4 regions of the Enterobacter hormaechei subsp. xiangfangensis genome follow, and region 1 is predicted to be linked to each of the others. Evidence: predicted binding sites of a transcription regulator. Region 1 holds the regulator's gene; each other region holds the start of a gene.
The links. Region 1 encodes PurR, which represses purine synthesis genes. Its sites were predicted from a motif close to CANGCAAACGTTTGCNTG; they were not measured.

Region 1 (7,537 bases):
GGCTGTTTACGACCAGACATTATCACCAGCAGCAGGCCGAGTGCGGCAATGATCGCCCCCATTACCGGCACAAAGCTATAACCCAAACCACCGGAGATCACCGCCCCGCCCGCTGCGGCCCCCAGCGCATTGCCCAGGTTAAACGCACCGATATTCACCGATGAAGAGAGCCCCGGCGCTTCGTGTGCAACGCGCATTACGCGCATCTGCAACGGTGGCACCACGGCAAAGGTTGCGGCGCCCCACACCACCATGGCAATCGCGGCACCCACTTCGTTACGCGCCAGCCACGGAATCGCCACCATGATGACAATCAGCAGCGTTAAAAAACCTTTCAGCGTCCCACTCACGGAGCGGTCGGCAAATTTCCCGCCGAGATAGTTGCCAATCGAGAACCCGACACCAATCAGCACCAGCATCGCGGTAACAAAGAGTGGCGTTGCGTGGGTTATGTCGTGCAGCACCGGGGAGATATAGGTGTAGAGCGTAAACATCGCCCCGGCCCCCAGCACCGTGGTGAGCAGCGCGGACAACACCTGAGGACGCATCAGCACCGCCAGCTCTTTACGTACTTCCGGACGTTCTCCAGCGCTTCCTTTCGGCAGTGAGAAGAACAGCGCAACCATCGCGACCACGCCCAGTCCGGCGGTTGCGAGGAAAGACATACGCCAGCCGATGGCTTCTCCCAGCCAGGTGGCGGCGGGAACGCCGCCGATATTAGCGATGGTGAGGCCCATAAACATAGTGGCTACCGCGCTGGCCTGCTTATGTTTTGGCACCACGCTGGCAGCAACAACCGAGCCCAGTCCGAAGAAGGCGCCATGGTTGAGGCTGGTAAGAATGCGCGAAAGCATCAGAGTGGTGTAATCGGGCGAAATCGCGGAAAACACATTGCCGAGAGTGAAAATCGCCATCAGGAAAATCAGCGCGTTGCGGCGCGCACGGTGCGAAAGCAGCAGCGTCATCAGCGGCGCGCCCACCATCACGCCGATCGCGTAGGCGCTAATTAACATACCGGCCGCAGGGATAGAGACGTCTACCCCCCGGGCGATAACAGGCAATAACCCCATCGGGGAGAATTCAGTGGTGCCAATCCCAAAGGCGCCAATCGCCAGGGCCAGCAGGGGAAAATTGATTTTCATGAAGAGGCTCCGGATACCGTGCCATAACCCGGCACAGAACTAAGAAGTCAAAAGCATGACATCAATCACAAAAAATGAGAAGTTAACATTTTGGCAAAAGATTTTTGCCGGAGAGGTAACAATAGCGGCAAGAGAGGGAGAAGGTTCTCCCTCCGCCTGAATCAGTGCAGTGCAGCGGTTAAACCACCGGCAACAATCAGAGCAAGAACAACAATGGTGGTAAACAGCGAAAACTTCAGATCGGTACTCATCAATTTTTCTCCTTTTATTCACCCTACGAAAAGTGAGCTTGCTCATTTTTACACAGTTCAGGTCAAAAATCTTCCAGGATTTAAACGGATATCCACTTTACCTCTTCCCCTTTTCATCAAGATAGGACAAAATTCCACGCTAAATTTATTAGCGTACCGGCCACTGACCCCCTCCTGACGTCCTGTGTCGTTTTCCCGGCGTGTCGCAACTCATGTTTGCGTAATAAGGGTGAGAGAAGGCAAACGTTTACCTTCAATTTTTTCAGGAGCTTAGGATATGGTCTGGAGTGACATTTAATGGCAACAATTAAAGACGTAGCAAAACGCGCAAACGTTTCCACTACAACCGTATCACATGTTATTAACAAAACGCGTTTCGTCGCTGAAGAGACGCGTAATGCCGTCTGGGCGGCAATCAAAGAACTGCACTACTCGCCAAGTGCCGTCGCCCGCAGCCTGAAGGTTAATCACACCAAATCGATTGGCCTGCTGGCCACCAGCAGTGAAGCGGCCTATTTTGCTGAAATCATCGAAGCCGTTGAAAAAAACTGCTTCCAGAAAGGCTATACCCTGATTCTGGGCAATGCGTGGAACAACATTGAAAAACAGCGCGCTTACCTGTCAATGATGGCGCAAAAGCGCGTCGACGGTCTTCTGGTAATGTGTTCTGAATACCCTGAGTCGGTCCTTTCCATGCTGGAAGAGTATCGCCACATTCCGATGGTGGTCATGGACTGGGGCGAGGCGCGCGCAGACTTCACCGACTCCGTTATTGATAACGCCTTTGAAGGCGGCTACATGGCGGGGCGTTATCTGGTAGAACGCGGTCATCGTGAAATTGGCGTGATCCCGGGACCTCTGGAGCGTAACACCGGTGCTGGCCGTCTGGCCGGTTTCATGAAAGCGATGGAAGAGGCGCTGATCACCGTGCCGGAAAACTGGATTGTTCAGGGCGACTTCGAGCCGGAGTCAGGCTATCGCGCCATGCAGCAGATCGTCTCCCAGCCGCATCGCCCTACCGCGGTGTTCTGCGGCGGTGACATCATGGCGATGGGCGCGCTATGCGCGGCAGATGAACTCGGCCTGCGCGTCCCCCAGGATATCTCGGTGATCGGCTATGACAACGTGCGCAACGCCCGCTTCTTTACCCCGGCGCTGACCACCATTCACCAGCCGAAAGATTCGCTGGGTGAAACGGCCTTCAACATGCTGCTGGACAGGATCGTCAACAAGCGTGAACAGTCCCAGTCCATTGAAGTTCACCCGCGCCTGATAGAACGCCGTTCCGTTGCGGACGGTCCGTTCCGCGACTACCGTCGTTAATCACTTTCCGGGGCCAGCTATGCTGGTTCCCGCAACCACTCCCGGTTCAGCGTTTCGCTGTCTCCCAGATAATCCAGCAGCCAGGCCATGGCGGGCGAGACGTCGTTTTGCTGCCACGTCAGACAGCATGCGGCATCCGGGAAGGGGTTTTCCAGCGTCAGAGCCACCCACTCTCCCGCGTCGATGCGCGGGCGCGCAAAATGCACCGGCACCATGCCAACGCACAGCCCCGCGCTCAGACAGGTGGCTGACGACTCCCAGTCCGGCGCGACCACGCGGCGCTGATTATCCAGCAACCAGGTAATGCGCTTGGGCAGCGAGCGGGAGGTATCTTCCAGCACCAGCGAGGGCCAGTTGCGTAATGTGTCATCGCTCAGCGGCCCTTCCAGCGCTGCCAGCGGGTGATCGCGCGCGACCACGCAGGTCCAGCTCAGCATGCCCATGTCGCGAAACGCGTAGCGCCCACCAACCGGGATCGCCTGGGTTGCACCAATCGCCATCTCCGCCCTGCCGTCCGCCAGCGCATCCCAGACGCCGTTGAACACTTCCTGCGAAACACGCAGTTCGACGTCGGAAAAATGACGATAGAAATCGACGATCATCTGCCGGGTCCGCTCCGGCTTAACAATGTTATCCACCGCGATAGCGAGATGCCCGCGCCAGCCGTTGGCGATCTGCTGGCACTGCTCACGGGTGATCTGCATTTTTTTGATGACAGACCGCCCTTCCTTCAAAAACCACGCTCCGGCAGGCGTGAGCTCCACGTCGCGATGACGCCGCTCGAACAGCGGCACCGCCAGCCACGCTTCCAGCTGACGCACCGTGTAACTGATCGCCGAGGGAACGCGATGCAGCTCCTGGGCGGCGCCGGTAAAGCTGCCGTTACGCGCCACGGCATCAACCACTTCAAGGGAATAATCTGACCACATCTTTAGCCTGCAAATTTTTTGAATGCACCCGCCAAATATTAGCGTTTCACAAGCCGCTTTGCACTCCCTACACTCTGCGCCAACGTACACCTGCCTCCTCAGGAGAAAAAAAGTGCAACCCAGGAAAGGATTTTTAGTCTGGCTCGGCGGCTTAAGCGTGCTGGGCTTTTTGGCGACCGATATGTATCTGCCCGCGTTCGCCGCGATGCAGGAAGATTTGCAAACCCCTGCCGCCGCCATCAGCGCCAGTTTGAGTTTGTTCCTCGCCGGTTTTGCTTTTGCGCAATTGCTGTGGGGGCCGCTCTCGGATCGTTTTGGCCGTAAACCCGTCCTGTTGTTGGGGCTGGCGATTTTTGCCGCAGGCTGTCTGGGCATGCTGTGGGTCCGCGATGCCGCCTGGCTGCTGGCGCTGCGCTTTATTCAAGCGGTCGGTGTCTGTGCCGCTGCGGTGACCTGGCAGGCGCTGGTAACCGATTACTACCCCGCCTCGCGCACTAACCGCATATTCGCCACCATTATGCCCCTGGTCGGCCTGTCGCCGGCGCTTGCCCCGTTACTGGGCAGCTGGATCCTGGCGCATTTCGACTGGCAGGCCATTTTCGCCACGCTCTTTGCTATTACGCTGGTCCTGATGCTGCCCGCGTTCGGGCTTAAACCGGCGCATAAAAAAGAGACGCATCCGGACGCGAAGCCCATCACCTTTACCTCTTTACTGCGGTCGAAAGCCTATCGCGGTAACGTGCTGATTTATGCCGCCTGCTCTGCCAGCTTCTTTGCCTGGCTGACCGGTTCGCCGTTCATTCTGCATGACATGGGCTACAGCCCGGCGGCTATCGGCCTGAGCTATGTACCACAGACCATCGCCTTCCTGGTGGGTGGCTATGGCTGTCGCGCCGCGCTGCAAAAATGGGAAGGCCAACAGATGCTGCCCTGGCTGCTGGTGCTGTATGCGCTAAGCGTGATTGCGACCTGGGCTGTCGGCTTTATTCCCGACGCCGGGCTTGCAGAAATTTTGATTCCGTTCTGCGTCATGGCGATCGCTAACGGGGCCATCTACCCTATCGTTGTAGCCCAGGCGTTGCGTCCATTTCCGCAGGCGACAGGCCGCGCTGCCGCGCTGCAAAATACCCTGCAACTTGGCCTGTGCTTCCTGGCAAGTCTCGTGGTCTCTGCGTTGATTGCAACCCCGCTGCTCACCACTACCAGCGTGATGCTGATCACCGTTGCGCTGGCGGGATTGGGCTATCGCATGCAGTCCTCCGCGCTTCGCGAGCAGAATGACAATGCACAAACCGAAACGTCGCACGCCTGATTGCGCGGGAAACTATGTTAAAAACCAGTGATTAGGTAGCTAACAATTTTCTGTTGAATCACTAAATTTTGCGGCCTATACTGAATTTGGTTCGATTAAATACGATAAATATTAAGTGTTAACGGGAGCCGGAGCGCTCCCGTTTTACCATGGAAGGCATTTCGGCAAGGGTTATCTCCCTTCCTCTGTTCTACGTCGGATATTAGCCTCGCGGGCATTTACCGTGAGATTTCTCACAAACCAAAAAAGCGTCTACGCTGTTTTAAGGTTCTGATCACAGCAAGGTGATGGAGAAGCTATGAGTTCATCGTGTATAGAAGAAGTCAGCGTTCCGGACGATAACTGGTCCCGGATCGTCAGTGAACTGTTGGGACGTGCGGGCATTACGATTAATGGCTCATCCCCCTCCGATCCCCAGATAAAGCATCCCGATTTTTTCAAACGCGTGTTACAGGAGGGATCGTTAGGGCTGGGTGAAAGCTATATGGACGGCTGGTGGGAGTGTGAGCGGCTGGATATGTTCTTCTCCAGCGTATTACGCGCCGGTCTTGAAAAACAGCTCCCTCGTCATTTCAAAGATACCTTACGTATCGCCTCCGCCCGCCTGTTCAATCTGCAAAGTAAAAAACGGGCATGGATCGTCGGTAAAGAGCATTACGACCTTGGCAACGATTTGTTCAGCCGTATGCTCGATCCTTTAATGCAGTACTCCTGCGGATACTGGAAAAAAGCGACGACCCTGGAAGAGGCGCAGCAGGATAAGCTGCAACTGATCTGCGATAAATTGCAGTTACAGCCCGGTATGCGTGTGCTGGACATCGGCTGTGGCTGGGGTGGTCTTGCCTGGTTTATGGCGAAAAATTACGGCGTCAGCGTAGTCGGCGTCACGATTTCGGCTGAACAGCAGAAGATGGCGCAGGAACGCTGTCTGGGACTGGATGTTGATATTCGGCTTCAGGACTACCGCGACCTGAATGAGCAGTTCGATCGTATTGTTTCCGTAGGTATGTTCGAGCACGTGGGGCCGAAGAACTACAAGACCTACTTTGAGGTCGCCGATCGTAACCTGAAGCCTGACGGAATTTTCCTGCTGCACACCATCGGCTCTAAGCGCACCGATAACAATGTGGACCCCTGGATCAACAAATATATCTTCCCGAATGGCTGTTTACCCTCTGTTCGCCAGATTGCGAACGCCAGCGAACCGCATTTTATTGTGGAAGACTGGCATAACTTCGGCGCAGATTACGACACGACCCTGATGGCCTGGCATGAACGTTTCCAGGCTGCATGGCCTGAAATCGCCGACAACTATTCGGAACGATTCAAACGGATGTTTAGCTATTATCTGAATGCCTGTGCGGGCGCGTTCCGTGCGCGGGATATACAGCTGTGGCAGGTGGTGTTTAGTCGTGGGATTGAGCACGGCTTGCGGGTGGCTCGCTGAAAAAATAACCCCGGTTTCCCGGGGTTATTTTTTATTCTTCTTCCACGGTCTTTATTATCGCCGCCTCTTTCGCCGCCAGCACGCGCTCAACGGTATCCACGACCGCCTGGGTCTGGGGATCAATTTCGATATTTACGCGCTGCCCCAATTTTTTTGCGCCAAGCGTAGTACGTTGCAGCGTTTCAGGAATTAAATGCACGCAAAAACGCGTAGGCGTCACTTCACCGACGGTCAGACTAATCCCATCGATGCCAATAAATCCTTTATAAAGGATGTATTTCATTAATGACGGATCCTGCACCTTGAACCAGATTTGACGGTTATTTTCCGAGGTCACAATTTTCGCCACTTCTGCGGTGGTCATAATATGGCCCGACATCAGATGCCCACCAATCTCATCGCTGAATTTCGCCGCGCGTTCAACGTTGATGATATCTCCCACCACCAGCTCACCCAGGTTAGTGATGCGCAGCGTCTCTTTCATTAAATCAAAGCTAATCTGATTACCGTTAATTTCGGTCACCGTCAGGCAGCAGCCGTTATGCGCTATCGACGCCCCGGTTTCAATGCCGTCGAGCATATATTCAGGCAGCTCAACCACGTGAGTGCGGAAATTCGGTTTTTCATCAATGGACACCACTTTGGCAGTGCCCTGCACAATACCAGTAAACATGCTTACAGCTCCTGTTCATTCCGAACGGCGATGACACCGTATAATCCCACCACAATAACAGTTGAAAAAACAGGTTGCCAGTGATGCGCAATTTCTGGCGATTTTTTCACTAGATAATTAGTTAAACCCCGCTACAATAGCTGGCATCCCTCTGTTTTTTCTTCTTGCTGCCAGTAACGGCGGCCTTTTTAGTCTCTCAAATAACTACAATACAAAGGTGTTCACGTGCAGAAGTATATGATCGAAGCGCGTCAGTTATTGGCACTGGCAATACCGGTGATCGTCGCGCAGGTAGCCCAAACCGCAATGGGATTTGTGGATACGGTAATGGCCGGTGGTTACAGCGCCACCGATATGGCCGCCGTGGCGATCGGAACCTCAATCTGGCTCCCGGCCATTCTGTTTGGTCACGGCCTGCTGCTGGCGCTAACGCCCGTCATCGCACAGCTTAACGGCTCCG
Region 2 (7,537 bases), 1.4 Mb from region 1:
AAGCAATGCATTTTAATAATAAAACAATTATTAATCATAAGGATAGTATCAAAGTTTGCAATCTGGCACGCATGTTGCATAATAGTAGCCAGTGGCTCATTCACCTTCTTATGTCAGCCCCTTCGGGACGTGCTACATAAACTTCGAATGACGCACAAAAAGGTGCCTGCCGTCCAACTACTGATTATTGCAATGCTTTATCAGGCCAGGGCGAAACGTCGAGTTAGGCACCGCCTTATTCCATGACAAAGCCGGGTTTTTACCCGGCTTTGTTGTATCTGAAGGGCAGACTCAGTTACGCTCTCCTCAAACCCGGATGATGAGAGTAATGTGTTGAAACGCTGGCCCGCTTTCCCTCGCTCCCTGCGACAGCTCGTTATGATGGCCTTCCTGCTGATCCTGCTACCTTTGCTGGTTCTGGCGTGGCAGGCATGGCAAAGCCTGAATGCGTTAAGTGCCCAGGCGGCCCTGACTAACCGCACCACGCTTATTGATGCCCGCCGTAGCGAGGCAATGACCAACGCCGCGCTGGAGATGGAGCGTAGCTATCGCCAGTACTGCGTGCTGGACGACCGTACGCTGGAGAGCGTCTATCAGAACCAGCGTAAACGCTACAGCGAAATGCTGGATGCCCATGCCGGGGTCTTGCCGGATGACAAACTCTATCAGGCGCTGCGTCAGGATCTGAACGATCTGGCGCAGCTCCAGTGCAAAAACAGCGGTCCTGATGCCGCCGCCGCCGCCCGACTTGAAGCCTTCGCGAACGCCAATACGGAGATGGTGCAGTCCACCCGTACGGTTATCTTTTCCCGTGGTCAACAACTCCAGCAGGAGATTGCCGAGCGCGGCCAGTTCTTCGGCTGGCAGGCGCTGGTGCTGTTCCTCGTCAGCCTTGGGCTGGTACTGCTCTTTACCCGCATGATCATCGGCCCGGTAAAGGGGATCCAGCGGATGATTAACCGCCTGGGGGAGGGCAAATCTCTCGGGGATACGGTTGTTTTTAAAGGCCCGCGCGAGCTGCGCTCGGTCGGTCAGCGCATCATCTGGCTTTCTGAACGCCTGGCGTGGCTGGAATCGCAGCGTCATCAGTTCCTGCGCCATATCTCACACGAACTCAAAACACCGCTGGCCAGTATGCGTGAAGGCACGGAGCTGCTGGCAGACGAAGTAGCGGGACCGTTAACCCCTGAGCAAAAAGAGATCGTGGCGATTCTGGATGCCAGTAGCCGCAATTTACAAAAACTTATTGAACAACTGCTGGACTATAACCGCAAGCTGGCGGATGGTGCTGTGGTGCTTGAAAGCGTTGAGATTGAACCGCTGGTGGACATGGTGATCTCCGCCCATAGCCTGCCAGCAAGAGCTAAAATGATGCATACCCAGGTGGATCTCAATGCGCCATCCTGCCTGGCAGAGCCGATGCTCCTAATGAGCGTACTGGATAATCTTTATTCCAATGCGGTGCACTATGGTACTGAATCCGGTACCATTTATATCAGAAGCAATAACAACGGTTCGCGGGTATTTATTGACGTAGCGAATACGGGAAGCCCGATTCCGGATGATGAAAAAACGATGATCTTTGAGCCCTTCTTCCAGGGGAGTCATCAGCGAAAAGGTGCGGTAAAAGGAAGTGGTCTGGGGCTGAGTATTGCCCGCGACTGCATACGACGCATGCAGGGTGAGCTTAACATCGTGAGTGATGAACGCGCCGATGTCTGTTTTCGTATCGAACTGCCTCTTGAGCCGGAAAAATCAATGAAATGAATAACAACCTGGTGAGTATGTCACACGTCTTTTACCGCGCACTGCGCGCGGTGTTTTCCAGCAAAAATGTGCGCCTCAGCCTGCCCTGCTTACTGCTGGCCGGCTGTGTAACCCATGCACCAAAAAGTGCGATTAGCCACAAACAGGAAGATAAATGGCCGCAACAACAGCTGGCCGATTTCCTTTCAACACGTTGCGATGATATCTGGAGCCTGTCGGGGCGTGATGTTGAATCCAATCCGCTGTTCTGGCTGCGCGGAATAGACTGCGCCCAGCGACTGGCGCCCGCCGAGGCCCGTGCCCAGGCGGCGATGCTGATGGACGATACCTGGCAGGACGCGTTTAAACGCGGGATCGTGATGGCGGATGCCAGAATCACGCCTGTCGAACGCCGCGCCAACGTGACGCGGCTGGATACTTACGTGATCAATATTCCCCCCCAGGTGCGCCCGGTTTATCAGCTCTGGCGGGACGGACAAACCCTGCAATTACAGCTGTCCGAAGAGCGTTTCCGCTACAGCAAATTGCAGCAGTCGAGCGACAGCGAGCTTGATGCGCTTCGCCAGCAGCAGGAGTCGCTGCGCGAGCAGCTGGAAACCACCACCCGCAAGCTCGAAAATCTGACCGATATCGAAAGACAGCTCTCGACGCGTAAGCCGGCAGGCAGCTATCTGCCCGATGGGTCGAAAGGCAACTCTGCCACGACGCCAGACAGTGAGACGCCGAAACAAGAGGATGTGAAGCCATGACAAGCCGTAAACCTGCCCATCTGTTACTGGTGGATGACGATCCCGGGCTGTTAAAGCTGCTGGGGATGCGTCTGGTCAGCGAAGGCTACAGCGTGGTCACCGCTGAAAGCGGGCAGGAGGGGCTGAAAGTGCTCAGCCGCGAGAAAATCGATCTGGTGATCAGCGATTTGCGCATGGATGAAATGGATGGCCTGCAACTGTTCACGGAGATCCAGAAGCAGCAGCCCGGGATGCCGGTGATTATCCTCACCGCTCACGGATCTATTCCTGATGCGGTGGCCGCGACGCAGCAGGGGGTATTCAGCTTCCTCACCAAACCGGTGGATAAAGACGCCCTCTATAAAGCGATCGACAGTGCTCTTGAGCACGCTGCGCCATCCGGCGACGACGGCTGGCGTGAATCCATCGTGACGCGTAGCCCTGTGATGCTGCGCCTGCTGGAACAGGCGCGGATGGTGGCGCAATCCGACGTTAGCGTGCTGATCAACGGCCAGAGCGGGACCGGGAAAGAGATCCTGGCCCAGGCGATCCACAACGCCAGCCCACGCAGTAAAAATGCCTTTATTGCCATCAACTGTGGCGCGCTGCCGGAACAACTGCTTGAGTCTGAGCTCTTCGGCCATGCCCGCGGCGCCTTTACCGGCGCGGTGAGCAGCCGTGAAGGGCTGTTCCAGGCGGCTGAGGGGGGCACGCTGTTCCTTGATGAAATTGGCGATATGCCCGCGCCGTTGCAGGTCAAACTGCTGCGCGTGTTGCAGGAGCGGAAAGTGCGTCCGCTTGGCAGCAACCGCGATATCGATATCAACGTGCGCATTATTTCCGCTACCCATCGCGATTTGCCCAAGGTGATGGCGCGCAACGAGTTCCGCGAAGATCTCTACTATCGACTGAATGTCGTCAACCTGAAAATCCCGGCGCTGGCCGAGCGTGCGGAAGATATCCCGCTGCTGGCAAATCACCTTTTGCGCCAGGCCGCTGACCGCCACAAACCATTCGTGCGCGCGTTCTCCACCGATGCGATGAAACGCCTGATGACGGCAAGCTGGCCGGGCAACGTACGCCAGCTGGTGAACGTGATTGAGCAGTGCGTGGCGCTGACGTCATCGCCGGTGATCAGCGATGCGCTGGTGGAGCAGGCGCTCGAGGGGGAAAACACGGCCTTACCGACGTTTGCGGAAGCGCGAAACCAGTTCGAGCTGAACTATCTGCGCAAGCTGCTGCAAATCACCAAAGGCAACGTAACCCATGCGGCGCGCATGGCCGGGCGTAACCGTACCGAGTTTTATAAATTGCTTTCACGCCACGAGCTGGAAGCGAACGATTTTAAAGAGTAATACCGCAAAATTCGCCTGAATATGATACTGTGAGCAACCGATTACGAGGCTGCTTACTGGCAAGAGTTTAAGGACCCACCATGAAAAAGATTGATGCGATTATTAAACCTTTCAAACTGGATGATGTACGTGAAGCGCTGGCAGAAGTAGGCATCACCGGGATGACCGTAACTGAAGTGAAAGGTTTTGGTCGTCAGAAGGGCCACACCGAGCTATACCGTGGCGCAGAGTACATGGTGGACTTTCTGCCGAAAGTGAAAATCGAGATCGTGGTGAGCGATGATATCGTCGATACCTGTGTGGATACCATCATCCGCACGGCGCAGACCGGTAAAATTGGCGACGGGAAAATCTTCGTCTTTGACGTGGCGCGCGTGATCCGTATCCGTACCGGCGAAGAAGACGACGCGGCGATTTAAAAAAGATTTGGTAGGCCGGGTAAGGCGCAGCTGCCACCCGGCGAAAAAAAAGCCCCTCGTTGAGGGGCTTTTTGCATTACAGCACTTTATGCGGGCCGAAACATTCGTAATGAATGTTGTCTTTATTCACGCCCAGGTCTACCAGCTGCTTCGCGGCATACTGCATAAACGCTACCGGCCCACAAACGTAGAACTGCATCCCCGGTGCGCTGAACGCCCCTTCATGCTGCCCTAAATTCATCAGGCCTTCGCTGTCGAAACGAGCCGCTGCGCGGTCGGCTTCCGTGGGTAAACGATACCAGGTATGCGCGGTAAAGTGTGGCAGACCCGCTCCCAGCGCTTTCACCTCGTCCGCGAAGGCGTGAACATCACCGTTCTCCGCCGCGTGGAACCAGTTAACCTGCGCGCTGTGGTTTGCTTTCGCCAGCGTATCCAGCATCGCCAGCATTGGCGTCTGACCCACGCCTGCGGAGATCAGCGTCACCGGGGTATTCGTTTCAACGGCCATAAAGAAATCGCCCGCCGGTGCCGCCAGATGGACCACGTCGCCCACGCTGGCTTCGTTATGGAGCCAGTTGGATACCTGACCACCTTCCTCACGTTTAACCGCAATGCGATAGCCTTTGCCGTCTGGCTTGCGGGTCAGGGAGTACTGGCGAATCTCCTGATGCGGGAAGCCTTCAGGCTTCAGCCAGACGCCCAGATACTGGCCCGGCTGGTAATCGGCAACTGGCTGACCGTCAACTGGCTCAAACTCAAAGCTGGTGATCAGTGCGCTGCGCGGGGTTTTCTCAACGATGCGGAAGGCGCGCGTGCCTTCCCAGCCGCCATTCTTGCTGGCGTTTTCGCTGTAGATCTGTGCTTCACGGTTGATGAATATGTTTGCCAGTACGCCATAGGCCTTCCCCCAGGCATCCAGTACTTCCTGGCCCGGGCTGAACATTTCGTCCAGGGTCGCCAGCAGGTGACTGCCGACGATGTTGTACTGCTCAGGTTTGATCTGGAAGCTGGTGTGCTTCTGCGCGATTTTTTCCACCGCAGGCAGCAGAGCCGGCAGGTTTTCGATGTTGCTGGCATAGGCGGCAATAGCGTTAAACAGCGCTTCGCGCTGATCGCCGTTACGCTGGTTGCTCATGTTGAAAATCTCTTTGAGCTCCGGGTTATGCGCGAACATGCGATCGTAGAAATGGGCGGTCAGTTTAGGACCCGTTTCAACCAGCAGGGGGATTGTGGCTTTTACGGTAGCGATGGTTTGGGCGTCGAGCATAGCAGCTTCCTTCTGATGTTACTTTAATGATGTATTTTATATGCATCTTATAAAAATACCCCTGCAATGTAAATGGTTCTTTGCAACGTGAAAAATATGCATCACAAAGCTGAAAAGAAATCCGTCGAGAATGGCGAGAGCTTTATTGCTCAAACCCTTGCGTGGCGTGGAGGTAAACGTTTGCGTAAAATCGTTTGTCAAGACCTGTTATCGCAGAACTATTCAGTTATACTGTTGCCCGTCGTCCAACAGGACTGCCTTTTCAGGCCAAAAATTTACTTGTTAGCTGAGTCAGGAGATGCGGATGTTAAAGCGTGAAATGAACATTGCCGATTATGATGCCGAACTGTGGCAGGCTATGGAGCAGGAAAAAGTACGTCAGGAAGAGCACATCGAACTGATCGCCTCCGAAAACTACACCAGCCCGCGCGTGATGCAGGCGCAGGGTTCTCAGCTGACCAACAAATATGCTGAAGGTTATCCGGGCAAGCGCTATTACGGCGGTTGCGAATACGTTGATATCGTTGAGCAGCTGGCGATTGACCGTGCGAAAGAACTCTTTGGCGCTGACTACGCGAACGTCCAGCCGCACTCTGGCTCTCAGGCTAACTTCGCTGTTTACACCGCGCTGTTGCAGCCGGGCGATACCGTTCTGGGTATGAACCTGGCGCAGGGCGGCCACCTGACTCACGGCTCCCCGGTTAACTTCTCTGGCAAACTGTACAACATCATCCCTTACGGTATTGATGAGTCCGGTAAAATTGACTACGAAGATATGGCGAAGCAGGCCAAAGAGCACAAGCCGAAGATGATCATCGGTGGTTTCTCTGCTTATTCTGGCATCGTTGACTGGGCAAAAATGCGTGAAATCGCTGACAGCATCGGCGCGTACCTGTTCGTCGACATGGCGCACGTTGCCGGTCTGATTGCGGCAGGCGTTTACCCGAACCCGGTTCCACATGCGCACGTTGTGACCACCACCACCCACAAAACCCTGGCGGGTCCACGCGGTGGGCTGATCCTGGCGAAAGGCGGTGACGAAGAGCTGTACAAAAAGCTGAACTCCGCCGTATTCCCAAGCGCCCAGGGCGGCCCGCTGATGCACGTTATCGCCGCGAAAGCCGTCGCGCTGAAAGAAGCGATGGAGCCAGAGTTCAAGGTTTATCAGCAGCAGGTTGCTAAAAACGCCAAAGCGATGGTGGAAGTGTTCCTGAATCGTGGCTACAAAGTGGTCTCTGGCGGGACTGAAAACCACCTGTTTCTGCTGGACCTGGTTGATAAGAATCTGACCGGTAAAGAAGCTGACGCAGCCCTCGGCCGCGCCAACATCACCGTGAACAAAAACAGCGTGCCAAACGATCCGAAGAGCCCGTTCGTGACCTCCGGTATCCGTATCGGTTCTCCGGCCGTAACTCGTCGTGGCTTTAAAGAAGCGGAAGTAAAAGAGCTGGCGGGCTGGATGTGTGACGTTCTGGACAACATCAATGACGACGCGGTTATCGAGCGCGTTAAAGGTAAAGTGCTGGACATCTGCGCACGCTTCCCGGTGTACGCATAATTCTCTGCGTTGCAGAACTGAAAAAGGCCGCTCATGCGGCCTTTTTTTATGGGCTAACGTCGATCGAGGGAGATGGCCCCCGGCCCGGTAATCGCCAGCAAAATAAATGCGCCAGCGATACTCACATTTTTGTAGAAGTTAATCATATTTGGCAGGACCGCATCGCCCGTCATATCCCAGTAGTGGTGACCAATCACCGCCGTTCCCAGCGTATAGAAGACAAAGATCACCGCGAGAGGGCGGGTGAAAAAGCCCAGCACGATTAGAATCGCGGCGGGGACTTCCATCACCACCGCAATAATCGCGGCCAGCATGGGCATGGGGGCGCCGAGCGACGTCATATACTGAACGGTGCCGCTAAACCCCGTCAGCTTGGGATAACCGAAAATAATAAACAGGACCACGATAGCAATGCGGGCAATTAAAAGCAGGAGAGAACGAGA
Region 3 (7,537 bases), 1.3 Mb from region 1:
GCTCGACCCGAGATAGGCCGGGATTTTGCCTTTACAGATGAAGAGGTAAAGCAGCGTACCGATGCCGTTAAACAGCAGCACGGTAGCCGGGTTAATGTGAAACAGGATTGGCACCAGCACGGTTGCGCCAAACATGGCGAACAGGTGCTGCAAACTAAGCGGGATTGTCTGTAAAAGCGGCGGTCTTTCACTCACCCCGATAGCACGGCGCGTCATAGTGTTTTCCTCTGAGTGTCATTGTTGGCTTTTATTCAAAAAAAAGCCGACTATCAAAGTCGGCTTCTTTATCGTTATTCGATTATTTAGTACCAAAAATCTTATCGCCGGCATCGCCGAGCCCCGGGATGATGTACCCGTGCTCGTTCAGTCCCTGGTCGACAGACGCGGTATAGAGTTCAACGTCCGGGTGCGCTTTTTCCAGCGCCGCGATACCTTCCGGCGCCGCAACCAGTACCAGCACTTTGATGCTGCTGCATCCCGCTTTTTTCAGCAGGTCGATGGTGGCGATCATCGAACCGCCGGTCGCGAGCATCGGGTCAACCACCAGCGCCATACGCTCATCGATGTTAGAGACCAGCTTCTGGAAGTACGGGACCGGCTCAAGCGTCTCTTCGTTACGGTAGATACCCACCACGCTGATACGCGCGCTTGGGACGTGCTCCAGCACGCCTTCCATCATGCCCAGACCCGCACGCAGGATTGGCACCACGGTAATTTTTTTACCTTTGATCTGCTCAACCTGTACCGGGCCGTTCCAGCCTTCGATGGTCACTTTTTCCGTTTCCAGATCAGAGGTCGCTTCGTAGGTCAGCAGGCTACCCACTTCAGAAGCCAGTTCGCGAAAACGCTTCGTGCTGATGTCATGCTCACGCATCAGGCCCAACTTGTGTTTAACGAGTGGGTGTTTCACTTCCACAATCTTCATTCTCTTTCTCCTCTGAGGTGGCATCCGCAAAAAAATCGCGGGATTATACCGCTTTTTTCGGATTGCGCCATACCCATCTTGCTTGACATACATCAATCAAAAACAAAAAAGCCGGAGGCGAGGCTCCGGCTTGGGGCGGGATTCTGCCGGGTGGCGCTAACGCTTACCCGGCCTGGACATCCCGTAGGCCCGGTAAGCGCAGCGCCACCGGGCAATTATAGCTGCTCTCCGTTGCTGGCAATCACCTGCTTATACCAGTCGAACGATTTCTTCTTGCTGCGGTTCAGCGTACCGTTACCTTCGTTATCTTTATCGACAAAGATAAAGCCGTAGCGTTTCTTCATCTCGCCGGTGCCGGCAGAGACCAGGTCGATACAGCCCCACGGCGTGTAGCCCATCAGATCCACGCCGTCTTCCACCACCGCTTTTTTCATCTCGCGGATGTGGGCGGAAAGGTAGTCAATGCGGTACTGGTCGTTCACCGTGCCGTCGCTCTCCTGCACGTCGATCGCGCCAAAACCGTTTTCCACAATAAACAGCGGCAGCTGATAGTGATCCCAGAACCAGTTCAGGGAGTAGCGCAGCCCGACAGGATCGATCTGCCAGCCCCAGTCCGATTTCTGCACGTACGGGTTAGAAACCAGGCTCTTGCTCTCGTCGTAATCCAGCGTCGGATTATCCGCCGTCGCTTTGGTAGCGAAAGACATGTAGTAGCTGAACCCGATGTAATCCACGCAGCCCTGGGTCAGCGCCACTTTATCTTCTTCGGTAATATCCAGCGCGAAGCCGCGACGTTCAAAGTAGTTGAGCAGATGCTGCGGATACTTGCCGCGCACGTGAACGTCGGTGAACCAGTAGCGGCGATGCATGGCGTTCATCGCCATCATCATGTCGTCCGGGGCACAGGTCAGCGGATAGATGGGGCACATGGCAATCATGCAGCCGATTTGCAGTGACGGGTTGATCTCGCGCCCCGCCTTCACCGCCAGAGCACTGGCCACCAGCTCATAGTGCGCCGCCTGGAACATCACCGGCTCGCGATCTTCTCCCGGCGCATATTTCAGCCCGGAGTTGGTAAACGGCGCAAAGTCTTCGTGGAAGTTGGCCTGGTTGTTGATCTCGTTAAAGGTCATCCAGTACTTCACTTTATGCTGGTAGCGCTCAAAAACGACCTTCGCGAAGCGGACAAAGAAGTCGATCAGCTTACGGTTGCGCCAGCCGCCGTATTCCGTCACCAGGTGGAAAGGCATCTCGAAGTGGGAAAGCGTGATCACCGGCTCGATGCCGTGCTTCAGGCACTCGTCGAACAAATCGTCATAGAATTGGAGTCCCGCTTCGTTCGGCTCCAGCTCGTCGCCTTTCGGGAAGATACGCGTCCAGGCGATGGAGGTGCGAAAGCATTTGAACCCCATTTCGGCAAAGAGTTTGATGTCTTCTTTATAGCGGTGATAGAAGTCGATGGCTTCGTGGTTTGGGTAATTTTTCCCCTCCATCACGCCGTTGGTGATTTCACGCGGTACCCCATGGGCACCTGCCGTCATGACATCGGCAACGCTCACGCCCTTGCCGCCCTCTTTCCAGCCGCCTTCAAGCTGGTGCGCCGCAACGGCCCCACCCCACAGAAAACCTGCTTTAAATCCTGACATTCGCTATCCCTCATTCTGCGTTATTTTCTGCAAAAACAGTTACAGAAACCGGTTTCAGTTTGATGATGTGCAAAGGGGATTGCCGTTGCAAGCAGATCGCCGAAACCGGTTTCATTTTCGTGAACAGAGTCAAGTTTGTTGCCCTGTACAGGCCGCACAGAAAAAAAGATCCCCACGCCGAGAATAGGCTCGCAAACGTTTGCCTGGACTGTTAGAATTGCGCCGATTTTTCTTACTAGCTATGCAATCGCGTGGGGATTTAAGCCGTGACCAACAAAACTTCTCTCAGCTACAAAGATGCCGGTGTTGATATTGACGCAGGTAATGCGCTGGTTGACCGAATCAAAGGTGTGGTGAAAAAAACCCGCCGCCCGGAAGTGATGGGTGGCCTGGGTGGATTCGGCGCACTGTGCGCGCTGCCGCAAAAATATCGTGAACCTGTGCTGGTCTCGGGTACGGATGGTGTCGGTACAAAACTGCGCCTGGCGATGGATCTTAAGCGTCACGATACGATTGGTATCGATCTGGTGGCGATGTGCGTCAACGACCTGGTGGTACAGGGCGCTGAGCCGCTGTTCTTCCTGGATTACTACGCGACCGGCAAGCTGGACGTGGATACCGCAGCCAGCGTCATTAACGGTATCGCCGAAGGCTGCCTGCAATCCGGCTGTGCGCTGGTCGGCGGTGAAACCGCAGAAATGCCTGGCATGTATCACGGTGAAGATTATGACGTCGCAGGCTTCTGCGTCGGCGTGGTAGAAAAATCAGAAATTATCGACGGCAGCAAAGTGGCTGACGGCGATGTGCTGGTTGCGCTGGCCTCCAGCGGTCCGCACTCCAACGGCTACTCTCTGGTGCGTAAGATCCTCGAAGTGAGCGGTTGCGACCCGCTGACCACCGAGCTGGACGGCAAACCGCTGGCCGATCACCTGCTGGCCCCGACCCGCATCTACGTGAAAAACGTGCTGGAGCTGATTGAGAACGTTGACGTGCACGCCATCGCTCACCTTACCGGCGGCGGCTTCTGGGAAAACATTCCGCGCGTGCTGCCGGATAATACCCAGGCGGTGATCGACGCCTCCTCATGGCAGTGGCCGTCCGTCTTCAACTGGCTGCAAACCGCAGGCAACGTGAGCGAGCATGAAATGTACCGCACCTTTAACTGCGGCGTGGGCATGGTTATCGCCCTGCCCGCCAGCGAAGCGGATAAAGCGATTAAGCTGCTGACAGAAAAAGGTGAAAACGCGTGGAAAATCGGTACGATTAAAGCTTCCGATTCCGAACAGCGTGTGGTCATTGAATGAAAAACATCGTGGTGCTCATTTCCGGCAACGGAAGCAATTTGCAGGCAATCATAGACGCCTGCAAACAGAAGAAAATCAATGGCACCATTCGGGCAGTATTCAGCAACAAGGCCGATGCATTCGGCCTTGAGCGCGCGCGGGAAGCGAACATTCCTGCGCACGCGCTGGAAGCCAGCCAGTTCGCCGGGCGTGAAGCCTTTGACCGTGAGCTGGTGCAGGAGATTGACGCCTACGCGCCTGACGTGGTGGTGCTGGCAGGCTACATGCGCATCCTGAGCCCGGCTTTTGTTGCACACTACGCCGGACGACTGCTCAATATCCACCCTTCCCTGCTGCCAAAATACCCCGGTCTGCACACCCATCGTCAGGTGCTGGAGAACGGCGATGAGGAGCATGGTACCTCCGTGCATTTCGTCACCGACGAGCTGGACGGCGGTCCGGTCATTTTGCAGGCAAAAGTACCGGTCTTTGACGGCGACAACGAAGACGACGTGACCGAACGTGTGCAGACGCAGGAACACGCCATTTATCCGCTGGTGGTAAGCTGGTTTGTCGATGGACGTCTGGAGATGCGCAACGGCGCAGCCTGGCTGGACGGCGTGAAGTTGCCCCCGCAGGGTTATGCTGCCGAAGAGTAGTGTGTTTGAATTGCCCGGCGGCGCTTCGCTTGCACGGGCCTACGGTCCCGTAGGTCGTGGTAAGCGCAGCGCCACCCGACATCCCCTCCCCCAACCCTCTAAATTCCCCAATAAAAAAATAACTGTCATACTTTTCTGGCACTGTTGGACATATCGTGGAAATGCTCGCCATAATAAGGACGAGACGGATTTACCACGTCCTGTGATTGAACTGGAGTGTGAGCTGTAATGGGTCAGGAAAAGTTATACATCGAGAAAGAGCTAAGCTGGTTAGCATTCAACGAACGTGTACTTCAGGAAGCGGCCGATAAAACCAACCCGCTGATTGAACGTATGCGTTTTTTAGGCATCTATTCCAACAATCTGGATGAGTTCTACAAGGTTCGCTTCGCCGAACTGAAACGCCGAATCATCATCAGCGAAGAACAGGGCTTAAACTCCCACTCGCGACATCTGCTTGGAAAAATCCAGTCTCGCGTCATGAAAGCCGATCAGGAATTTGATGGCCTCTATAACGAGCTGCTGCTGGAAATGGCACGCAACCAAATCTTCCTGATCAACGAACGCCAGCTCTCCGCGAATCAGCAAAACTGGCTGCGCCACTATTTTAAACATTATCTGCGCCAGCATATCACCCCGATTCTGATCAACCGTGAAACCGATCTGGTGCAGTTCCTGAAAGATGACTACACCTATCTGGCGGTAGAAATCATTCGTGGTGAGACCATTAACTACGCGCTGCTGGAAATACCGTCTGATAAAGTCCCACGCTTTGTAAACCTGCCGCCGGAAACCCCGCGCCGACGTAAACCGATGATCCTGCTGGATAACATCCTGCGCTACTGCCTGGACGATATCTTCAAAGGCTTCTTCGATTACGACGCGCTCAACGCCTACTCTATGAAGATGACCCGTGACGCCGAGTACGATCTGGTGCATGAGATGGAAGCCAGCCTGATGGAGCTGATGTCTTCCAGCCTCAAGCAGCGCCTGACGGCGGAGCCGGTGCGGTTTGTCTATCAGCGTGATATGCCGGACGCAATGGTGGAGATGCTGCGCGATAAGCTGACCATCTCCCGCTACGACTCCATTATTCCCGGCGGGCGTTACCACAACTTTAAAGATTTCATTGGCTTCCCGAACGTCGGCAAAGCCAATCTGGTGAACAAACCGCTGCCGCGCCTGCGCCATATCTGGTTCGATAAGTTCCGCAACGGGTTCGACGCCATCCGCGAACGGGATGTACTGCTCTACTATCCGTATCATACCTTTGAGCACGTGCTGGAATTGCTGCGTCAGGCCTCATTCGATCCGAACGTGCTGGCGATTAAAATCAATATTTATCGCGTGGCGAAAGATTCCCGCATCATCGATGCGATGATCCACGCGGCGCACAACGGCAAGAAAGTGACCGTGGTAGTTGAGCTCCAGGCTCGCTTCGACGAAGAGGCCAACATCCACTGGGCGCGCCGACTGACGGAAGCGGGCGTGCACGTCATCTTCTCCGCGCCGGGGCTGAAAATTCACGCCAAGCTGTTCCTGATCTCCCGTAAAGAGGGTGACGACGTGGTGCGCTACGCCCATATCGGTACCGGGAACTTTAACGAGAAAACCGCGAGAATCTACACCGACTATTCGCTGCTGACTGCCGATGCCCGCATCACCAACGAAGTGCGTCGGGTGTTCAACTTCATTGAGAACCCGTACCGCCCGGTGAGCTTCGATTATCTGCTGGTGTCACCGCAGAACTCACGGCGCCTGCTGTACGATATGATCGACAAAGAGATTGCCAATGCGCAGAACGGCTTGTCGTCCGGCATCACGCTGAAGCTTAACAATCTGGTGGACAAAGGGCTGGTGGACCGCCTGTACGCGGCCTCCAGCTCTGGCGTTCCGGTAAATCTGCTCATTCGCGGCATGTGCTCGCTCATTCCGGAACTGGAAGGCATTAGCGATAACATCCGCGTGATCAGCATTGTGGATCGCTATCTTGAACACGATCGCGTCTATATTTTCGATAACGCCGGTGATAAGCGCGTATACCTCTCGTCCGCCGACTGGATGACGCGTAACATTGATTACCGTATTGAAGTGGCGGCACCGCTGCTGGATCCTCGCCTGAAGCAGCGTATCCTGGACATTATCGAGATCCTGTTCAGCGATACGGTGAAAGCACGTTATATCGACAAAGAACTCAGTAATCGCTATGTACCGCGCGGCAATCGCCGTAAAGTGCGCTCGCAGCTGGCGATTTACGATTACATTAAATCACTTGAGCAACCCGATTAACCTATGCCAATAAACGATAATACCCCACGCCCGCAGGAGTTCGCTGCGGTCGATCTTGGCTCAAACAGTTTCCATATGGTCATCGCCCGCGAGGTGGATGGCGCGATGCAGATCATCGGTCGTCTGAAGCAGCGTGTGCATCTGGCCGATGGTCTCGACGCACGTAACATGCTGAGCGAAGAGGCTATGGAGCGCGGGCTGAACTGCCTGTCGCTGTTCGCAGAACGTCTGCAAGGCTTTTCACCGTCCAGCGTCTGCATCGTTGGAACGCATACGCTACGCCAGGCGCTGAACGCGCCGGAATTTCTTAAGCGCGCGGAAAAGGTTATCCCCTACCCGATTGAGATCATCTCCGGTAACGAAGAAGCGCGCCTGATTTTTATGGGCGTGGAGCATACGCAGCCGGAAAAAGGCCGCAAGCTGGTGATTGATATCGGCGGTGGCTCCACGGAACTGGTGATTGGCGAAGACTTCGAACCGCGTCTGGTGGAAAGCCGCCGTATGGGCTGCGTCAGCTTCGCGCAGATGTATTTCCCGGGCGGCGTCATCACCCGCGAAAACTTCCAGCGCGCGCGCATGGCCGCCGTTCAAAAACTGGAAAATCTGGCCTGGCAATACCGTATTCAGGGCTGGAACGTGGCGCTGGGCGCATCAGGGTCGATTAAAGCGGCCCATGAAGTGCTGCTGGCGATGGGTGAAAAAGACGGGTTTATTACGCCCGAGCGCCTGGTGAAA
Region 4 (7,537 bases), 1.5 Mb from region 1:
TGACCTAAGCTAAATCTTACAGTGAGCTATATTCAGAGGAATTCAGGCAGGCTCAATTAAGCCTGCTGGAACGCATACTTTCATCCAATCCTTGTTGCCAGGATTCATGCAGTTTTACTGCATTTTCAGTTGTATCGCAGCTGGCAGGAAATGATTTTCCCGCTAATCCCCAGGCGTGAATAAAGCCCTCTTCGCATATTTTTTTCTGTCCGTCAGCGTAGCCACGAAGATATTCCCCTCGATCAACCTGAGGGTCATTAAAACTATCGGCCAGAGCCTGATTATCTTTAACCGGAACACCATTCATAGCGTCTTCTTTACCGGCAGTGAACCAGTCCGGGCTGGTCCAGCCAGGCTGAAAAGTATAAGGATTGATCTGGCAACCCGACAAAATCAGCGACAACAACATGAGAGTAATTGAACGCATGGCTATTCTCCTTTTTGTGAGCATAGCCTGGCTTACAAGTGTGCGTGTGTAATTTTAAATTTACGGTTTTAGGCCATTAATTTTGCAATTAAAGGGCTTCTGTAAAGTAATGTGTACGTATTTTGGATTGAAATCTTTACTTGATGTGATATCGTTGTGTCACCTCTTCGAGGAAAACCACTATCGCAAACGAGTTTGACAGGATCGCAATCATGCAAAAAGACGCGCTGAACAACGTACATATCACTGACGAACAAGTGTTAATCACCCCGGATCAACTGAAGGCGGAATTCCCGCTGAGCGTCGCGCAGGAAACTCAGATTGAGCACTCGCGCCAGACCATTTCTGACATTATCGCAGGCCGCGATCCGCGCCTGCTGGTGGTATGTGGTCCTTGCTCCATTCACGATCCTGAAACCGCCATTGAGTACGCTCGTCGATTTAAAGCATTAGCGGAGGAGGTCAGCGATAGCCTCTATCTGGTGATGCGCGTCTATTTTGAAAAGCCACGTACTACGGTTGGCTGGAAAGGGTTGATTAACGATCCGCACATGGATGGCTCGTTTGATGTGGAAGCGGGCCTGAAGATTGCGCGTCGCCTGCTGGTGGAGCTGGTCAGCATGGGGCTGCCGCTGGCAACCGAAGCGCTGGATCCGAACAGCCCGCAGTACCTCGGCGATCTGTTTAGCTGGTCTGCGATTGGGGCGCGCACCACCGAGTCGCAAACCCACCGCGAGATGGCGTCTGGCCTGTCTATGCCGGTTGGTTTTAAAAACGGTACCGACGGCAGCCTGGCTACGGCGATTAACGCCATGCGCGCCGCCGCTATGCCCCATCGTTTTGTCGGGATCAACCAGGCGGGCCAGGTATGCCTGCTGCAAACTCAGGGCAACCCGGACGGGCATGTGATCCTGCGCGGCGGTAAAGCGCCAAACTACAGCCCGGCGGATGTCGCGCAGTGTGAAAAAGAGATGGAACAGGCGGGACTGCGTCCGGCGCTGATGGTAGATTGCAGTCATGGTAATTCGAATAAAGATTACCGTCGCCAGCCTGCGGTTGCAGAATCTGTGATTGCACAGATTAAAGATGGTAACCGTTCAATTATCGGCCTGATGATTGAAAGTAATATTCATGAAGGCAATCAGTCATCGGAACAGCCGCGTAGCGCGATGAAGCCCGGCGTCTCCGTCACGGATGCTTGCATCAGCTGGGAAACCACTGATGCGCTACTGCGTGAGATCCACAAAGATTTGAACGGCCAGCTGGCGACGCGTCTGGCATAAGAGGATAGTTATGGTTGCTGAATTGACCGCATTACGCGATCAAATTGATGAAGTGGATAAGGCGTTGCTGGACCTGCTGGCGCGCCGCATGGCACTGGTTGCTGAGGTCGGCGAAGTTAAAAGCAAATACGGCCTGCCAATTTACGTTCCGGAGCGTGAGGCCTCTATGCTCGCCTCCCGCCGTAAAGAGGCACAGGCGCTTGGCGTTTCACCGGACTTAATTGAAGATGTCCTGCGTCGTGTGATGCGGGAATCCTATTCCAGCGAAAACGACAAGGGCTTCAAAACCCTCTGTCCGTCGCTGCGTCCGGTGGTGATTGTCGGTGGCGGCGGCCAGATGGGGCGTCTGTTTGAAAAAATGCTGACGCTTTCTGGCTATCAGGTGCGCATCCTGGAAAAAGAGGACTGGCCGCATGCACCGGAACTCATGAAGGATGCCGGAATGGTTATCGTCAGCGTACCGATTCATGTGACGGAGCAGATTATCGCGAAACTTCCTCCGCTGCCGGAAGATTGCATTCTGGTGGATCTGGCGTCCGTTAAAAATGGTCCTCTACAGGCAATGCTGGCGGCGCACACCGGGCCCGTGCTTGGGTTACACCCGATGTTTGGCCCGGACAGCGGCAGCCTGGCGAAGCAGGTAGTGGTTTACTGCGACGGTCGTCAGCCGGAAGCGTATCAGTGGTTCCTGGAACAGATTCAGGTCTGGGGGGCACGTTTGCACCGTATCAGTGCGGTTGAGCACGATCAGAACATGGCGTTTATTCAGGCGCTGCGCCACTTTGCAACCTTCGCCTATGGTCTGCACCTGGCGGAAGAGAACGTTCAGCTTGAACAATTGCTGGCGCTTTCCTCGCCAATCTATCGTCTGGAGCTGGCGATGGTGGGGCGACTGTTTGCCCAGGATCCACAGCTTTACGCCGACATCATCATGTCGTCTGAAAATAACCTGGCGCTGATCAAGCGCTACTATCAGCGTTTTGGCGAAGCGATCACCTTGCTGGAACACGGCGATAAACAAGCGTTTATCGACAGTTTCCGTAAAGTGGAGCACTGGTTCGGTGATTACGCCACGCGATTCCAGAGTGAAAGCCGCACGCTGTTGCGCCAGGCAAATGACAGTCGCCAGTAATCTAATGATGTATATACTGAAAGCCAGCATTGCTGGCTTTTTTCATTTTGGGGAACTGTCATGGCTGAACCGCAGCTGCTGTTGAACTATACCGGGCATCTGCCTGAATGCCCGACGTGGAGTGCAGAAGAGAAGGCGCTCTACTGGGCGGATATCCTGGAAGGGGAGATCCATCGGTACCATCTGCCCACCGCGGAACACTCGGTGCTCTCATTCCATGAAGAAGTTGGGTGTTTTGCCCTGCGTGAACGCGGCGGATTTATCGTCGCGATGCGAAACACCATCTGGCTGACCGATAAACACGGCCTGCTCCAGCGTAAGGTTTGCGATAACCCATCCAACCCGCAGCTTGCACGTTTTAACGATGGCGGTACCGATCATCAGGGACGGTTTTATGCGGGCACGTTCTGGGGGCCGGGAGATTATAACGGGGCCATGTTGATGCGTATCGACAACGACCTGACGCCGAAAGTGATCCAGTGCGATATCCAGGGGCATAACGGTTTAGCGTTTAGTCCTGACAAACGGTGGATGTTTACTTCTGATACGCCGAACGGTGTGATCTACCGTACGCCGCTTGATGAGCAGGGGGAACCCGGTAAGCGCGAAGAGTTTCGCCGGTTTAGCGAGGGAGACGGTATTCCCGACGGTGCGGCAATGGATGAGGAAGGCTGCTACTGGAGCGCACTGTTTGACGGCTGGCGTATCGCACGGTTTTCACCGCAAGGCGAACAGCTGGAAGAGCACCGGCTGCCGGTACGCTGCCCGACAATGGTCTGCTTTGGCGGCGACGATATGAAAACGCTGTTTATCACCACCACGCGGGAAAATATGGAGGCGGAGGAGCTGGAGAAATACCCGCTTTCCGGTGCCATCTTCACCCTGCCTGTAAATGTGGCAGGGATGAAGAAAAGCCGCTTTATCGAACATTAAGCCGGATCGACCGGGACCACGGTTTCGCTCGGATAGCAGCCCAACACTTTCATGGAGCGTGTGATCTCGCCCAGTTCGCGCAGGGCTTTCTGCATGGATGCAGACTCCAGGTTGGCCTGAACGTCGAGATAGAACATCTCTTCCCACGGGTTGCCATGTATTGGGCGGGATTCCAGCTTCGTCATGATCAGGTTGTGATTACGCAGCACCAGCAGCGCTTCAACCAGCGCACCCGCCTGCTGGCCGGTCGCCATCAACAGGGTGGTTTTCGCCGGGACCTGGTCCGACACGTTGATGGCCTTGCGGGCCAGAACCACGAAACGGGTGATATTCTGCGTCTGGTTGGCCAGATTGCGTTCCAGCACCTGTAAGCCATACAGCGCGCCGCCCGCTTCGCTACCGAGAGCCGCGACGGCAGGAGAGTTTGCCTGCGCCACTTTTTCCATCGCCGCCGAGGTGCTTTCGGTGTACTCAATTTTCCAGTGCGGATAACGGTTCAGGAACTGGCTGCACTGCTGGAACGGCTGCGGGTGACTGTACACCGTTTCGATCTGACTCAGATCGGTTGAGCCAGAGACCAGCACACAGTGATCGATAGGGATGGTCAACTCGCCGACTAACGACAGGCTGGTGTGCTGGAGCAAATCGTAAACATCGTTGATGGCGCCGGAACTGGTGTTCTCAATAGGCACCACGGCGTAATCTGCCTGGCCGGTTTCGACCTGGTTGAAAATGTCTGCAAATTTCGCGCAGCCGCTCTCAATAAACTCTTCGAAATGGCGGGCTGCGTACTGGCGAGCCGCCAGGTGAGAATAGGACCCTTTCGGGCCGAGGAAAGCGATACGAGCAGAGTGCGGGTTGGTTTTGTTCAGATGCTGCTGGAGCAGGGCCTGTTGCGTCAGAACGGAGTCTTCGATGATGAGCTGGAACAGGCGGGTGATGTAGTGCGCATCCAGATGATGCGCTTTGCCGAGTTGAATCAACCGTTCCAGTAAATCACGTTCGCGATCGATATCGCGCACCGGCCGATGGGACTCGAGCTTGGCTTTTCCCACTTCAACGGCGAGTGCGCGGCGTTCTGCCAGCAGGGCCAGTAATTTTTCGTCGAGTGCACTGATTTTTACGCGTAAATCCAGGAGCGGGTTTTCCGGTGTCATAGTGTTGTCTGTCTCATTTTATCGTTATCAATAAAAAAGGCCTCCCGGTGTGGGAGGCCTTGTTGTTCGTCTTCGCATTCTTTATCACACGACGAAACGCCTCCCGGTCAGGGGAAGGTAAAAAAGAATGCGAAGAAAAACGGCGTCTGTTTCATAAAGTCATCCTGAAATTGATAGGGTTAAAGTACCTGCACTGTTTTGATCCTGTCAATAAAAAACGCGCCCGAAGGCGCGTTGTCGGTACACTCAATTTTAGAGGATTACTCTTCTTCAACTTCTTCCGCGAAGCTGGCGTCTTTCACCGAGGTTGCGGCGCGACGTGCTTCACCTTTGTGTTGCACTTTATTGAGCTGCCGTTCCAGCTTGTTGATCAAATCGTTAATTGCGGTGTACATATCCTCGTGTTTTGCGCTGGCGACCAGATGGCCGTTTGGAGTATTGATAGTTGCATCAGCGATGAAACCCTGCGGCTCCTTGGACAGGATGATATGTGGATTAATCAAATGTGTTTGCCATTTATCCAGTTTGGCGAGACGGTCTGCGACGTGCTGGCGGATTGCCGGAGTAATTTCCATTTGTTTACTGGTAATGTTCATTGTCATAAATTTTACCTCTTGTCTTTCCGTCTTGGTGATTCCAGCATACCCGACCCAATGTCAAAATGTGTGATTTAGATCACGTTATTTTGTCGGTTTTTGTCAGGGAATCTTTTTTGTGAGGCAGGGCAGGAAGAGGTGAGATTTACCTTGTCGAAGCCAACAATTGCGGTCATAGTTGAATGGATGTGTTGAAGCTAAACCGCTTCAGCGTAAGTCTGAAAGAATAAAAAAACGGCAGCCCGCGGGCTGCCGTTATGCGTTGTAGCGGTATCAGGTGTTGCTGCTGTTCGCGGCGATGATTTTCGCCACTTTGTCAGCCTGAGCCGTCATCTGCATCTGGCGATACGCATTTTCCATCAGCTTCAGGCCATCACGCGTGGCTTGGGTATCCGGATAATCACGCAGCATGCCTTCTACACGGTTAACCACGGCAACCCATGCGCCACGGCGGGTGTAGTATTCCGCAACGGAGTACTCATATTTCGCCAGACGATCTTTCAGGAACACCAGACGCTTAGTGGCATCGGTAATGTACTGGCTGTTCGGGTAGCTACGCACCAGTTTGGAGAAGTCATTGAAAGCATCACGCGCATGTTGCGGGTCACGGTCTGAACGATCCACCCCGAAGAAGCCCTGCAATGCACTGTCATCCAGCGCCATGTTAGTCAGGCCGCGCATGTACATCACGTAATCGATGTTAGGATGGGTAGGGTTCAGACGCATGAAACGATCGATCGTTGCCTGAGCCAGCGGCAGATCGGCATTTTTGTAGTAGGCGTAGATAAGATCTAACTGTACCTGCTGCGAATACGGACCAAACGGATAGCGATTATCCAACGCTTCCAGTTGCGTTATCGCCTGTTTCCAGTTACCGTCCTGCAACTTTTGTTGTGCAGTCGCATAGATTTCATTCGGCGGATTGTCAGGGACCTGTTCATTCGAACCGGAGCAGCCCACCAAAGCCAGGCTCAACGTGGCCGCTGCCACCAGATATTTCATGCGCGTCATGACGTTTTGACTTTCCTCAAATGTTTGTCCGGGAGAAACTCAGTTCCTGCTCCCGATTAAGACCAGCTACAATAGCACACTATATTAAACGGCAAAGCCGTAAAACCCAACGTTAAACGAAGAAGCAGTTTATGGCACAACGAGTAGAACTCACCGCAACAGTCTCCGAAAATCAGCTCGGTCAACGCTTAGATCAGGCTTTGGCCGAATTGTTCCCTGATTATTCGCGTTCACGCATAAAAGAATGGATCCTTGACCAGCGCGTGCTGGTAAACGGCAAGATCTGGGACAAACCAAAAGAGAAAGTGTTTGGTGGGGAAGCTGTCGCCATCAATGCTGAAATCGAAGAGGAAATCCGCTTCGAGCCGCAGGATATCCCGCTGGATATCGTCTACGAAGATGACGACATTCTGGTCATCAACAAGCCGCGCGACTTTGTTGTTCACCCGGGCGCGGGCAATCCTGACGGTACGGTACTTAACGCACTCCTTCATTATTATCCGCCGATTGCCGACGTACCGCGTGCCGGTATTGTTCACCGTCTGGATAAAGACACCACGGGTCTGATGGTGGTGGCGAAGACGGTTCCCGCCCAGACTCGCCTGGTGGAATCGTTGCAACTGCGCGAAATCACCCGTGAGTATGAAGCGGTGGCGATTGGTCATATGACCTCTGGCGGCACGGTGGAAGAGCCTATCAGCCGTCACCCAACCAAGCGTACGCATATGTCCGTACACCCGATGGGCAAACCGGCGGTGACCCATTACCGCATCATGGAACATTTCCGTATTCATACGCGCCTGCGTCTGCGCCTGGAAACCGGGCGTACTCACCAGATCCGCGTGCACATGGCGCATATTACCCATCCGCTGGTGGGTGACCCGGTTTACGGCGGTCGTCCGCGTCCACCAAAGGGCGCATCGGATGAATTCATCTCCGTGCTGCGTAAATTCGATCGCCAGGCGCTGCATGCGACGATGCTGCGTCTTTACCACCCA

Region 2: the regulator PurR is predicted to act here: its motif matches at 5,706-5,723, upstream of glyA (serine hydroxymethyltransferase).
Region 3: the regulator PurR is predicted to act here: its motif matches at 2,760-2,777, upstream of purM (phosphoribosylformylglycinamidine cyclo-ligase).
Region 4: the regulator PurR is predicted to act here: its motif matches at 5,632-5,649, upstream of raiA (ribosome-associated translation inhibitor RaiA).

The regions. Positions count from the first base shown of each region.
Region 1 covers NZ_CP017183.1:1,991,221-1,998,757, reverse strand. Annotated here, with positions in the region: gene BFV63_RS09605 (MFS transporter) at 1-1,142, opposite strand, end outside; gene cydH (cytochrome bd-I oxidase subunit CydH) at 1,304-1,393, opposite strand; gene purR (HTH-type transcriptional repressor PurR) at 1,691-2,716, shown strand; gene punR (DNA-binding transcriptional activator PunR) at 2,734-3,645, opposite strand; gene punC (purine nucleoside transporter PunC) at 3,758-4,957, shown strand; gene cfa (cyclopropane fatty acyl phospholipid synthase) at 5,256-6,404, shown strand; gene BFV63_RS09575 (riboflavin synthase) at 6,436-7,077, opposite strand; gene mdtK (MdtK family multidrug efflux MATE transporter) at 7,303-7,537, shown strand, end outside.
Region 2 covers NZ_CP017183.1:3,389,815-3,397,351, reverse strand. Annotated here, with positions in the region: gene qseE (two component system sensor histidine kinase QseE/GlrK) at 334-1,767, shown strand; gene qseG (two-component system QseEF-associated lipoprotein QseG) at 1,764-2,516, shown strand; gene glrR (two-component system response regulator GlrR) at 2,513-3,850, shown strand; gene glnB (nitrogen regulatory protein P-II) at 3,931-4,269, shown strand; gene hmpA (NO-inducible flavohemoprotein) at 4,346-5,536, opposite strand; gene glyA (serine hydroxymethyltransferase) at 5,841-7,094, shown strand; gene BFV63_RS16140 (DoxX family protein) at 7,148-7,537, opposite strand, start outside.
Region 3 covers NZ_CP017183.1:3,317,810-3,325,346, forward strand. Annotated here, with positions in the region: gene uraA (uracil permease) at 1-216, opposite strand, end outside; gene upp (uracil phosphoribosyltransferase) at 299-925, opposite strand; gene BFV63_RS15845 (6-phospho-beta-glucosidase) at 1,141-2,571, opposite strand; gene purM (phosphoribosylformylglycinamidine cyclo-ligase) at 2,838-3,875, shown strand; gene purN (phosphoribosylglycinamide formyltransferase) at 3,872-4,513, shown strand; gene ppk1 (polyphosphate kinase 1) at 4,742-6,802, shown strand; gene ppx (exopolyphosphatase) at 6,806-7,537, shown strand, end outside.
Region 4 covers NZ_CP017183.1:3,463,251-3,470,787, reverse strand. Annotated here, with positions in the region: gene BFV63_RS16555 (DUF2799 domain-containing protein) at 53-427, opposite strand; gene aroF (3-deoxy-7-phosphoheptulonate synthase AroF) at 640-1,710, shown strand; gene tyrA (bifunctional chorismate mutase/prephenate dehydrogenase) at 1,721-2,842, shown strand; gene BFV63_RS16540 (SMP-30/gluconolactonase/LRE family protein) at 2,903-3,775, shown strand; gene pheA (bifunctional chorismate mutase/prephenate dehydratase) at 3,772-4,932, opposite strand; Phe leader region at 4,963-5,088, opposite strand; gene pheL (pheA operon leader peptide PheL) at 5,040-5,087, opposite strand; gene raiA (ribosome-associated translation inhibitor RaiA) at 5,193-5,534, opposite strand; gene bamD (outer membrane protein assembly factor BamD) at 5,802-6,539, opposite strand; gene rluD (23S rRNA pseudouridine(1911/1915/1917) synthase RluD) at 6,671-7,537, shown strand, end outside.